2 regions of the Colwellia sp. BRX10-9 genome follow, and region 2 is predicted to be linked to the other one. Evidence: riboswitches for the same ligand, from Rfam matches in the RefSeq annotation. Region 2 holds a riboswitch; the other holds the start of a gene.
The links. Region 2 has a riboswitch for cobalamin ahead of H4J69_RS10420 (ABC transporter ATP-binding protein). Riboswitches for the same ligand answer to the same signal wherever they lie in the genome.

Region 1 (6,056 bases), on a different contig from region 2:
TGCGTGTAACACATGAAAGCTCGATTTTAGGTTGTCATTTCGCCATGCTGATACTGAAATAAATTCAGCATGACGTAGTTGGTATCAACATGACGTAGTTGTTATCAACATGACGTAGTTGTTATCAGCATGACGTAGTTGGTATCAACATAACGTAGTTGGTATCAATATGGCTGAGTTATTACCAATCAATACCTTTTTGTGCTTTTATATTATTATCAAAAGCATGTTTAATCGATTGCACTTCACTTACTGTATCAGCTAATTCTAAGAGTGAACGGTGTGCGCCACGGCCTGTGGCTATTACATGTTGCATCGGCGGGCGATTAGCGATGGCGTCTAGTACTTCATCAAGATCAAGGTATTTAAACGACAGCATGTAAGTCAGTTCATCAAGTAGCACAACATCAACGGTTTCGTCAGCTAATAGTTTCTTTGCTTCTTTCCAAACAAGTTGAGCAGCGGCAATATCGGTTGATTTATCTTGTGTATTCCAAGTAAACCCTGTTGCCATCACGTGAAAAGGTACGCCGAGCTTTTCTAGGACATTTCTTTCGCCACAAGCCCAAGTGCCTTTTATAAACTGAATGGCTGCTGCGTTTAGACCGTGTCCTACTGCGCGAGTTAGCGTGCCAAATCCTGATGTTGACTTACCCTTACCGTTACCTGTAATTACAATTAATATACCGCGTTCATCAGTGGCAGCATCAACTCTTGCATCAACTTTGTCTTTTACTTTTTGCATGCGTGCTTGGTGTTTTTCACTTTTTTGTGTTTCGTCAACCATGAGTATTCCTATGGGTAATTATAGTTTTTTTAAAGAGGAGAAAAGGCAAGGCTAACGTTAAGGGGGGCCCTTAAAAAATAGCAATTTACCGTGTATTCCCGCACGATTTTATTGATGTTAATGGTGGTGATTTTATTGTGGATAGGTATGCTGACTCATTGGCAACTCTTAAGTCACTACAATTTACAGTTGCGGGAACAGTCAAGGTTTCTCACCTTATTCCCTAAACACATTTACGTTGCGTTAGTTTACGAGATTTATAATTATTTACAATATCTAGCGGTATTAAACATCATTGATTTTATGTTTTTGATAAATAGAATCTAAGGCCGGGTATTTTCAGTAATAAAAAAGCCAACAATAGTTGTTGGCTTTTTAGTGTTTTTCTAATAATAACGTTATTTAATTAAGCCATTGGCTTACCAAATTTTTACACGTTTCTCAGGGGCGATATACATAGCATCACCTTCTTTAACGTTAAACGCTTTGTAGAATTCAGGCATGTTAGATAAAGAGCCTAATGCACGGAACTCACCAGGTGAATGAGGGTCAGTTGCTACTTGATTACGTAATGATTTCTCAACCTTTTTTCCACGCCATACTTGAGCAAAGCCCATGAAGAAACGTTGATCGCCAGTTAGTCCGTCAATTACCGGTGCTTCTTTACCATTTAATGAAGCAATATAAGCTTTATACGCGATAGTTACCCCTGATAAATCACCAATATTCTCGCCCAGTGTTAAAGAACCGTTTACATTTAAGTCTTCAAATACTGAATAGCCATCGTATTGTTTTACCAAGTCATCGGTGCGAACTTTAAAGGCTGCTAAATCTGCTTCAGTCCACCAGTTACGCATGTTACCGTCGCCATCATACTTACTCCCTTGGTCGTCAAATCCGTGACCCATTTCATGACCGATAACCGCGCCAATACCGCCATAGTTAACCGCATCGTCAGCGGCTAAGTTGAAAAATGGTGGTTGTAATATGGCTGCAGGGAAAACAATTTCATTCTTAGTTGGATTGTAATAAGCATTAACAGTTTGCGGCGTCATGCCCCATTCTTGCTTATCAATTGGACCACCTAACTTAGCGACTTCTTTTTGATGAGAAACACTACCAGAACGCATTTTATTGCCAACTAAGTCATCACCTTTAATAACAAGTGCGGAGTAATCTTCCCACTTATTTGGGTAACCAATTTTAGGATCAAAGCTTGCTAGTTTTACATGGGCAGCTTTTTTAGTTGAATCAGACATCCACTCTAGTTCATCAATACTTGCACCATATGCTCCGCGTAAGTTTTCAACAAGTTGTGTCATTCGGGTTTTAGCTTCAGGCTTAAAGTGACGGCTCACATAAACTTTACCAATAACCTCACCTAAATTGCTGTTAACTACGCCAACACCACGCTTCCACATTGGACGTTGTTCTTTTTGTCCTCTTAACTGCTGAGAATAAAAGTCAAAATTTTCATTATCTAAATCAGCGGTTAAAGAACCAGCAAAGTTACTTAAGGTATGGAAAGTTAAGTAAGTTTGCCAATCAGCTAATGAGGTTGCTGCAAATATTTCGCCAAAACCTTTAACAAATGAAGGTTGGTTAATAATGATGTCTTTTTGGGCTGATACGCCTTGAGCAGCAAGGTAAGCATTCCAGTTAAATGCATCAGTAACTGTGTTTAAGTCAGCGACATCGAATTTATTGTAAGTTTTACTGCTGTCACGAGTTTCAACTTTTGTCCAATGAAAACCTGCTAATTTAGTTTCAATTGCCATGACCGTTTGCGCAGCAGCTTTACCGTTTTTCAAACCAGCTAAGTTGAACATATTTTCAATATGAGCAACATAACCTTTACGTAATGCGGCAAAACGTTCGGTTTCATCAAAGTAGTAATCTCTGTCGGGTAAGCCTAAACCTGTTTGCCAAATATGAGTGGCATAGCGAGTTGAGTCTTTACCGTCAACGCTGATATAAAACGCTAATGGGCTACCTACACCATTTTTTTGATTTTCACCAAAAAATGTCGCAAGTTCATTCTTGTCTTTTAAACCATTGATGCTATCAAATAATGGTTGGATAGGAGCCGTACCTGCAGTATTACGTGCATCCATGTTCATATATGAACGGAATAAGTCAGCTACTTTTTGCTCGTCGCTGCCCATTTTTAAATTTTCTGTTGCTGCTAATTCTTCAATGATTACTTTTACATTGTCATCAGCTTCGTCACGTAAGTCATAAAAGGCACCAATTGACGTTTTATCTCCAGGGATTTCATTAGCGTTCAACCAAGCACCGTTTACATAACGATAAAAGTTGTCTTGTGGACGAACGGATAAGTCCATTGTTGCTTTGTCGATACCTGAAGCTAATGCAGTTTTTTGCATGATAGGCATTTCTTGCTTAGTTGTCTCAGTGCTTTCTGGATTGTCGTTGCAAGCGGCAAGCAACAATAACGAAGAACAGACTGCACCTGTTATTATTTTTTTCATGGTAATCTCATTATTATTAAGTAAAGAATATGGTTATAAAATGGTAAACGCATTGATACTAAAGGGTTACAGGGCTTTTTACTAGATTTGGACATGAATTTTTACATAATGTATCAGCAGTGCCGTATTTTATTTTGTACATTAAGCCTGATGATTTTTTTATTTTTTTATTTAACTAATTGAAAGTAATCGTAATATTTTTTACTTTGATTTTTATCAATATTAATTGTTGGCTTTTTTGCTGCCAAATAAAACATTGACTGTGCTATGCTGTGGCTACTTATAGAGTAATAGTTCTCTTACTGAATAACATAAGATGAAGTTTAATTAATGTTTCAACCCGTCAGTTTTTTCATTGGGCTACGCTATAGTCGTAGCCGTAAAAGTTCTGGATTTGTATCCTTTATCACTTTTTTCTCCATTGTCGGTATCGTCCTGGGTGTCGCATCATTGATCACCGTTGTTTCCGTTATGGACGGTTTAGAAGGTGAACAAAAACGGAGAATATTGGGTCTAGTTCCCCATATTGTCGTCGCCAATCAACCTCAGCAAAACAAAAACAATGCTTTACCTACATGGCAAATCCTACGTGAACAATTATTACTTACGCCTAAAGTTAAAGAAGTTACTCCTTTGTTGGAAAGTGAAGCACTCATACAAGCTAATTCTGGCGCATTACGCGGTGTACTCATTCAAGGAATCATGCCTGAATTCGAGCAGCACAATATTGTTAACAACTCTATGGTATCAGGACATTTAGATAATCTATCGACACAGAGCTTTGCCATTGTTATCGGACAGTCGTTAGCAAGGCAACTTGATGTCGATTTGGGTGATAAAATACGTTTAACACTGCCTAATAAAACCGTATTTACCCCAATGGGGAGAATTCCGGTGCAACGCACTTTTACCATCGCTGGTATTTTTAGTGTTGGCTCACAAGTTGATGAAGGACTGGTCTATATTCACAGTAAAGATGGCGCAAAACTTCATCGACAAAGAGGTGATGGCGTTGAAAAACTTCGTTTGTATCTTGATGATGCTTTTGCTGCTGAGCAAGTGGTCAAACGTTTAAAACAACAATATCCACAGTATGATTTTACGACATGGCGCGATACTCAAGGCGCTTTATTTTCTGCTGTGCGCATGGAGAAAAATATGATGTGGTTGATGTTGAGCTTAATTATTGCCGTTGCCGCGTTTAATATTGTTTCCGCTTTAGTGATGGTTGTTATCGAAAAAAAGGGTGAAATTAGTATTTTACAAACACTTGGGCTAGATCGTCTTGGCGTGGTAAAAATATTTATTACTCAAGGTTTAGTTAATGGTTTTTGGGGCGTCACTATCGGTACTGTGGTTGGCGCCATACTAACCTTAAATTTAAACACTATATTTACCCTTCTCGGTGTTAATTTATTGGGAGCAGGGCAGTCTTTGCCCGTCGAACTATCAGTGAACAATGTGTTTAGTATTGTTTTATCAGCGTTAGCGATGAGTTTTATTGCTACATTATATCCCGCTTATCAGGCTTCTTTAACAGAGCCTGCCGAGGTTTTACGAAATGAGTAAAGGTTTACTTTGTCAGCAATTATCAAAGTCATATTATCAAGGTAGCATTGAAACCAAAGTCTTAGACGGGCTTGATTTGTCAGTAGATGCGGGTGAACTTGTTGCTATAGTGGGCAGCTCTGGTTGTGGTAAAAGTACTTTTTTACATATAGCTGGAGCACTCGATTCTCCATCTTCAGGGCAGGTCTTTATTAGCGGTGTTGATATCCACCAGTTATCTGACAAGCAACGTGCTAAATTTCGCAATAAACATATTGGTTTTATTTATCAATTCCATCATTTAATGATGGAGTTTTCAGCACAAGAAAACGTGGCAATGCCTTTACTGATTCGCGGGGATTCACCTAAATCGGCCCTAGCTGCCGCACAAGAAATGCTCACACAGGTTGGGTTAAGTCACCGCTTTGAGCACCGGCCCTCCGCGCTTTCTGGTGGTGAGCGTCAACGTGTCGCTATTGCTCGGGCATTAGTGACTAAACCTTCATTAATATTAGCTGATGAACCAACAGGTAATTTAGACTTTGATACCGCAGAGCAAATATATCAGTTATTACGTGACCTTAATAAAACGGTAAACACCAGTTTTGTTATTGTTACCCATGACTTAATACTTGCTGCCAGAATGGATCGTCAACTACGTTTATCGCACGGCCGGTTAGCGCCCCTTGAAAGTTAAGGCTTTTAAATGACCAAATCATTAAGTTTATTTTTAGGTTTACGTTATGTGCGTAGCCGAAACGGTAATGGCTTCTCTTCGTTTATTTCAGCATCTTCCACTATCGGTATTGCGCTTGGTGTAATGGTATTGATTATAGTGCTCTCAGCAATGAACGGTTTCGAGCGAGCATTAGCGCAACATTTGCTGTCGGTTATTCCTCACGGTGAGCTAATTGCTATTAATACGCCGATAGATAACTGGCAAAAACACGTGGCGAAAGCACAACAACATCCACAAGTGATAGCCGCTGCACCTGTGATTAAACTTACCGGTATGATGCAACATGGCAGTGAACTCAAAGCCGTTGCTGTGCGTGGTGTCGATGTAAAGTTAGAACAGCAAGTTTCTACCATTGCCGATTATATGATTGCCGGCAGCTGGCAAGCGATCGTTGATAATGAAAATACCGAAAACCCTACGGTTGGTGTTGTTATCGGTTCGGGAGTTGCAAAAAAATTACAACTTGAATTAGGCGACTCACTACAATTGT
Region 2 (6,056 bases):
TTTTTAATGTCAGTGGTAATCCAGCGATAACAAAATCGACTTGCTTGGCTAATGTAGCCAGTTCTTGATGCAGCCAACCTGCTTGGTCGACAAATTGTCGCGACAGCTCGCCCATAGGCACAATGCCATGCCCGACCTCATTACTAACAAAAATAAGCTTTTTTGATTGATAGGCGTTGGTATCGCTAATAAATAGCGTTATAAATTCGATAAACAGTGACTTTTGCTGGCGATAAAACTCGCTATCTTGATGGCATAAACAATTACTTAACCAAAGTGTTAAGCAATCAACCAGCACACAATCATTGCTTTGTAATGCTTGTTGAAGTGCCTCAGCTAAATACAACGGCGATTCAAGCAGTTGCCAATGTTGAGGACGTTCGCCTTGATGCTGTAAAATACGTGCGCTCATTTCCTCATCATGGGCTTGCGCCGTAGCGAGATAACATATCGTTAGCCCTGCTGATTCAGCCTGTTTGGCAATATTTTCGGCGAAGCTCGACTTTCCTGAGCGTGCTCCGCCTAAAATTAGATGAAGTGTATTAGCATCACTAATTTTCATAGGCCTGCCTCCGTCAAAAATGTTGTCGCTGGAGATGCTAAGACCAGTAAAATAGTATAAACCGCCACTTCTAAAATTTGTTGCGCAGCTCCTAAACAATCACCAGTAAAACCACCTAATTGACGATTAAACCAAAATATTAATAAAAGACGCATTAGCCATAAGCCCCCTATTAGTACTAAACAATGCACGGCTGGTAATAAGCTAAACATCACCACCGCTGCGGTAATTAATAAGATTAACAAGCCTTTTAGAGATAAATGTTGCGCTAAAGGTTTAACTTTTGATTGTGCATCTTCGCTGACATAAGCCATGCTAAAGATTAAACTGGTACTGACGGCTCGGCTTAAGGTATGCGCTATAATCAATGCCACAAAAAGTGCTAATAAAGGATTGCTGCTATGGCTACTTAATAACACTAAACTCTGATATTTGATCATTAAAATAAAAAATAAGCTGGCTGCGCCATAAGTCCCTAAACGGCTATCTTTCATAATGTTTAGCTTTTGTTCAACGGTCCAACCACCACCAAAGCCATCCCAAACATCAGCCCAACCATCTTCGTGAAAAGCGCCGGTAAGCAATAAGCTCGCCGCCATAGAAATAAGTACCGCTAAAGAAATGGGTAAAAAGCTCGCCAACAACACTAAAATAGAGGCGGTGATCACACCAATAAACAAACCAATTAAGGCAAAATATCGGCTCGCTTGATGAAGCATTTCAGGTTTTACCACCTCAGGTAAACGCACCGGTATACGAGTAAAAAAACTTAAAGCGAGTAACAACAAATAGTATTGTTGTTGGCATTGTTGCCAGCGTGATTGCTTAGTCATTTAATCTTCAGCTTTGTTAGTGTTAGCACCCGTAACATCGGTCACTTGCGCCTGAGTAAAGCTTGCCATATCATTATAAAAAGCCACAGCCGCCTGAATTAATGGCAGTGCTAATGCAGCGCCTGTGCCTTCCCCTAAGCGTAAACCTAAATTTAATAGCGGCTTAACCTGCAAATGGCTAAGCATTTTTTGATGACCTTGCTCACCCGAGCAATGGGCAAAAATCATATACTCTTTAACATTTTTATTAATACTGATAGCGAGCATAGCGGCGGCAGTACAAATAAAACCGTCAACAACAACAAGCATTTCTTGTTCGGCCGCCGCTAACATAGCTGCGGTAATTTGTACGATTTCAAAACCACCTAAAGACGCTAAAATTTCTTTAGGGCTGCTGAGATTCCCTTGATGAAGCACTAATGCTTGCTCAATGACCTGTTGTTTGATTTTTACTATTTCATCACTAACGCCAGTACCTCGTCCAACACATTCACTGGCTGAAATACCCATAACAGCCGCCATAATAGCTGCGGCAGAAGTGGTGTTACCAATTCCCATTTCACCAAAAGCGATTAAGTTACAGCCTTTTTCATGAACTGATTTGACCAAAGCAGTCGCTTTTTCAAAACCGAGTTCAACTTGCGCTAGACTCATCGCTGGTGCGATATTTAATGGTGCGGTGATATTGCCTAAACGTTGATTGATAACGCCTGAACAATTATCAATTGGCGATAAAATACCCGCATCTACCACACTTAACTGCCAACCAAGCTGCTTACAAAAGACATTAATCGCCGCGCCACCGCTGGCAAAATTAGCCACCATTTGTGAGGTCACTTCACTAGGTGCAATAGAAACACCTTGCGCTGCGACACCGTGATCACCGGCAAATATAAATAAACTAGGATGTTTAATACTCAATGATTGTTGGTCAGTATTTACTATTGATAACTGCACAGCGGCAATAATTTTAGCGGTATCTTCTAGTTGGCCTAATGCGCCGAGTGGTTTAGTTTTTCCATCGATAGTCGACTGGATCTGTTGATTAAACACATCAGTTACTTTTTTAATAGCAAAGTTCATCAATAGCTCCTTTAAGCTTTATTTTTGCGAAAGTACAACAAGGATAAAAAGAATAAGCTCCCCAAAGCAGAAGTGATAACACCTACGGGTAGCTCTTGGTTTTCTAGTACAACTCTCGATAATACATCCACCCAAATCATAAAAATACCACCGACTAAAGCCGTTAACATAATGCCAAAAACAGTACCTTGAGAAACAAAAAATCGTACAATATGGGGTATCATCAAGCCAACAAAGCCTATACCGCCGCACAAAGAGACTAACGTTGCGGTGATCAGTGAACTCAGTACCAACATCACTAAGCGAAAGCGGTTAACATTAATACCTAAGGTTGTAGCACTTTCATCGCCTAACAACATTGCATTCAGTTGGCGTCGATACGCTAACATCATAATGACACAGCTAATAATAACGACCGCGGGAAACCATAAAATAGACCATTGCGCACGCGAAAAACTGCCCATAGTCCAAAATAATATCGCCGTAACCGCTTGTGGATCGGTATGATAAAGTAACAAGCTAGTAAATGAGCTGAACAAAAACGATAACGCTACGCCAGCCAATAGCATAGATTCAACTTGTTGACTTTGCCGACGACCAGAGATCATTAGCAACATTAGCATCGCCACTAAACTGCCCGCAAAAGCCGCGACAGGTGTTACAACAGAAATAGTGCTGCCCAGTAAAACAATAGATATAACGACTCCTAAAGAAGCCCCTGAAGAAATACCAAAAAGATAAGGGTCGGCTAATGGATTTCGCGTTACCGTTTGTAAAATCAGCCCAGAAACCGCTAAGCCACAACCCGCTAAAAAAGCTAAAATAGCTCGCGGCATACGTAATTCCCAAATAATACGCTCATAAAAAATCACCTCGCTCGCGTATTTATCTGTGGATAAACTAGCCAGTAGACTCGAAGTAACATCGCTAAAACTAATATCTGCAGCACCTAAAGATAACGACGCAATAAAGCTGATAACACCAAAAGCTAAGGTCAGAAAAATAATCCACGAATGATTGACCTTAAACATGAGGTAACGCTCTACTTTCTGCCGTTTTTTCTTGAGTATCGTAGCCATAGAAATAAGAAATATGAGGAACCTTATGTTGTGGATGAAGAGAGACTTGCGCGCAGACACCAAATACATTTGATAACATTTCAGAGGTGATCACCGCTTGTGGTGACCCTTGCTTAACCAGTTTACCTTTATCTAACACCAGCAGTTGATCGCACATCGCACTGGCAAGGTTTAAATCATGAAAAGACGCAATAACCGTGATGCCTAGCGATTTAGCTAATTCAATAACCTGAATTTGATAGCGAACATCAAGATGACTGGTTGGCTCGTCCATAATAAGTAAGCTGGGCGTTTGCACGATAGCACGAGCTATAAGTGCGCGTTGTTTTTCTCCACCGGATAAATGTTCAAAATTTTGTAAGTTTTTATCCACTAAGCCAACCTGCTTAATAGCACGGTCTATCTTGAGTCGGTCGCTGGCTTGTTCACGGGTAAATAGACCTTTGTGTGGCAGTAAACCCAGCGCAACAACGTCATGAACAGTTAAGTTAAAATGGGTGGGTGTTTCTTGTAAAACTACAGCGATATCTTGCGCATATTGATAGGCGTCATACTTTTGCCAAATATCTTTTTGATTAAATTGCACCAAACCAGAATCAGGTTTTACGTAACGATATAAGCAGCGAAGTAAGCTAGACTTTCCTGCACCATTAGGCCCTAAAATACCAGTAAAACTGCCTTTTTTAATGGTGAAAGAAATATCATCTAAAATAAGTTGGCTGTCGGCATGCCAAGAAAGATGCTGCACTGAAAGCAATGCGGTATTAGCGGTATTTATTGATGAGGATTGATCCTGGCTACTATTCAAAAATTGCTACTCACATACTATTGACACTTAAGGAGCATCAAACAGAGCACAATCAATCTCTTAGTATATGAAAAACTCAAGAGTCGACAATACAATGTTCGAGTAAACCCGCTCGACTTTGTTGGTTTTGCCTGTCATTTTGATAGGCAAATGACTCTAAATTAATGGGTATCCTGACTTAAGCTTTATGGTTATTAAATACCACTAAAAGGCTTTTACAGTTGCGGGTACAGTTGCGGTTTTTCACCACATTCCCACATTAAAAATGAGTTATATAATTTTGTTTGGAGATTATCGTCTGCTCACTAAAAATAGCAAGGTTTAATTGCCAATAACACCGAATTCATTGACTTATCGAGGTAACTTATCACCACACTATTTTTGGCCAATCAACGCCACTATCATCAGTATAAATATTAACTTTAACTAGCCCCGCATAAGGAATATCAATATGGCTCATGTGAACTGTGCCCGGCATAGGCAAATTAAGTACACGCGCAATTAAGTGTTTGATAACACCGCCATGCGCAACCACCAAGGTATTTCCTTCGGGTGCGTCTGCGAGCCATTCTTGCCACCAAGTATCGACACGCTTGACAAAATCAGCCATAGCTTCACCATTAGGCACAGTATGCTGCCAAGGGTTTTGCCAAAAATCACCCAGTGAAGGCTGCACAGCACTGGCTTTTATCTGCCACAAGGCTTGATAGGTTTGTCCATCCCAATCACCAAAATTCATTTCTTTAAGGTTATCGATTAATTGGAGATTAATGCTGTATTTTAATGAGTATGCTTTGGCAAAAACCTGACAACGTTGCAAAGGTGAACTGATACAAAAGGATATCTCTGGTAATTTTTGGCTAACGTCCCACAGCTGTTGCAAGCCATTTTCAGAAAGTGCGACATCTGTTTTACCAGCTAGAATACCCGGTGTAGCAATTTCACCATGGCGTAATAAATATAAAGTCCGCTGTAGCAAAGCATTACCTCTTAATATATATAGTGTAAAAAAGCATAGCGTAACCTTAAATTCAACATTGCGTAAGTACTATGACAAATAGCTGTGCACTTATAAACAACAGCACAGGAGTCAATGTTGTTCACTTTAGCGAAAGTGAGCACTTAACTATCTTGCCATTTAGCCTCTCGTTAACCGAAGAAGCGCACGTTTTAACCTCTTCCTTTCCTTTCATGATGAGGCCTAGATTTAAAGCTGAAATACCTGCTAATTCGTTTGGATCTTGTGATACTGGTGGAAACCAAGGTGGTCCAGGTGGTCCTCCCCCTTAATACTTTAATGTAATAGCAAGAAGTGCCTAAATTCATCTATAAAAAAGCCGCTCAGTTTACCTGAACGGCTTGGCTAATTTAAATATGTTTAACTTTACTATTTAATTAGAAACTATAACGAGCAGTCAGTGTAATTCTACGTGGAGCTTGGTAGTTTACCGGTGTCGTATAGTTAGGGTTAGGCAGTCTCGATGAAGCCGAGCCTACGTCACCTGTTTCATTGTATTCAGTGACTTCTTGAAAGTTAAAGGCATTTCTAACATTGACTTTCACGGTTAAGCCATCAACATATTCCGGCTTATATGTTAAACCTAGGTCAACATTTTTAACCCATGGAGTACGGCCTTGATCGCCACGATTACCTAAGACACCACCACAGTAAAACGATGAAGCACCGTAAT

Region 1: another riboswitch for cobalamin. It lies ahead of cobO (cob(I)yrinic acid a,c-diamide adenosyltransferase); the one in region 2 lies ahead of H4J69_RS10420 (ABC transporter ATP-binding protein).

What each region holds. Positions count from the first base shown of each region.
Region 1 is NZ_JACGVV010000037.1:75-6,130, forward strand. It holds gene cobO (cob(I)yrinic acid a,c-diamide adenosyltransferase) at 182-787, opposite strand; cobalamin riboswitch at 910-1,054, opposite strand; gene H4J69_RS16825 (M13 family metallopeptidase) at 1,207-3,279, opposite strand; gene H4J69_RS16830 (lipoprotein-releasing ABC transporter permease subunit) at 3,610-4,848, shown strand; gene lolD (lipoprotein-releasing ABC transporter ATP-binding protein LolD) at 4,841-5,524, shown strand; gene lolE (lipoprotein-releasing ABC transporter permease subunit LolE) at 5,534-6,056, shown strand, end outside.
Region 2 is NZ_JACGVV010000015.1:19,006-25,061, reverse strand. It holds gene cobU (bifunctional adenosylcobinamide kinase/adenosylcobinamide-phosphate guanylyltransferase) at 1-562, opposite strand, end outside; gene H4J69_RS10435 (adenosylcobinamide-GDP ribazoletransferase) at 559-1,395, opposite strand; gene cobT (nicotinate-nucleotide--dimethylbenzimidazole phosphoribosyltransferase) at 1,396-2,478, opposite strand; gene H4J69_RS10425 (iron ABC transporter permease) at 2,490-3,509, opposite strand; gene H4J69_RS10420 (ABC transporter ATP-binding protein) at 3,502-4,365, opposite strand; cobalamin riboswitch at 4,511-4,660, opposite strand; gene H4J69_RS10415 (histidine phosphatase family protein) at 4,733-5,344, opposite strand; gene H4J69_RS10410 (hypothetical protein) at 5,416-5,655, shown strand; gene H4J69_RS10405 (TonB-dependent receptor) at 5,761-6,056, opposite strand, start outside.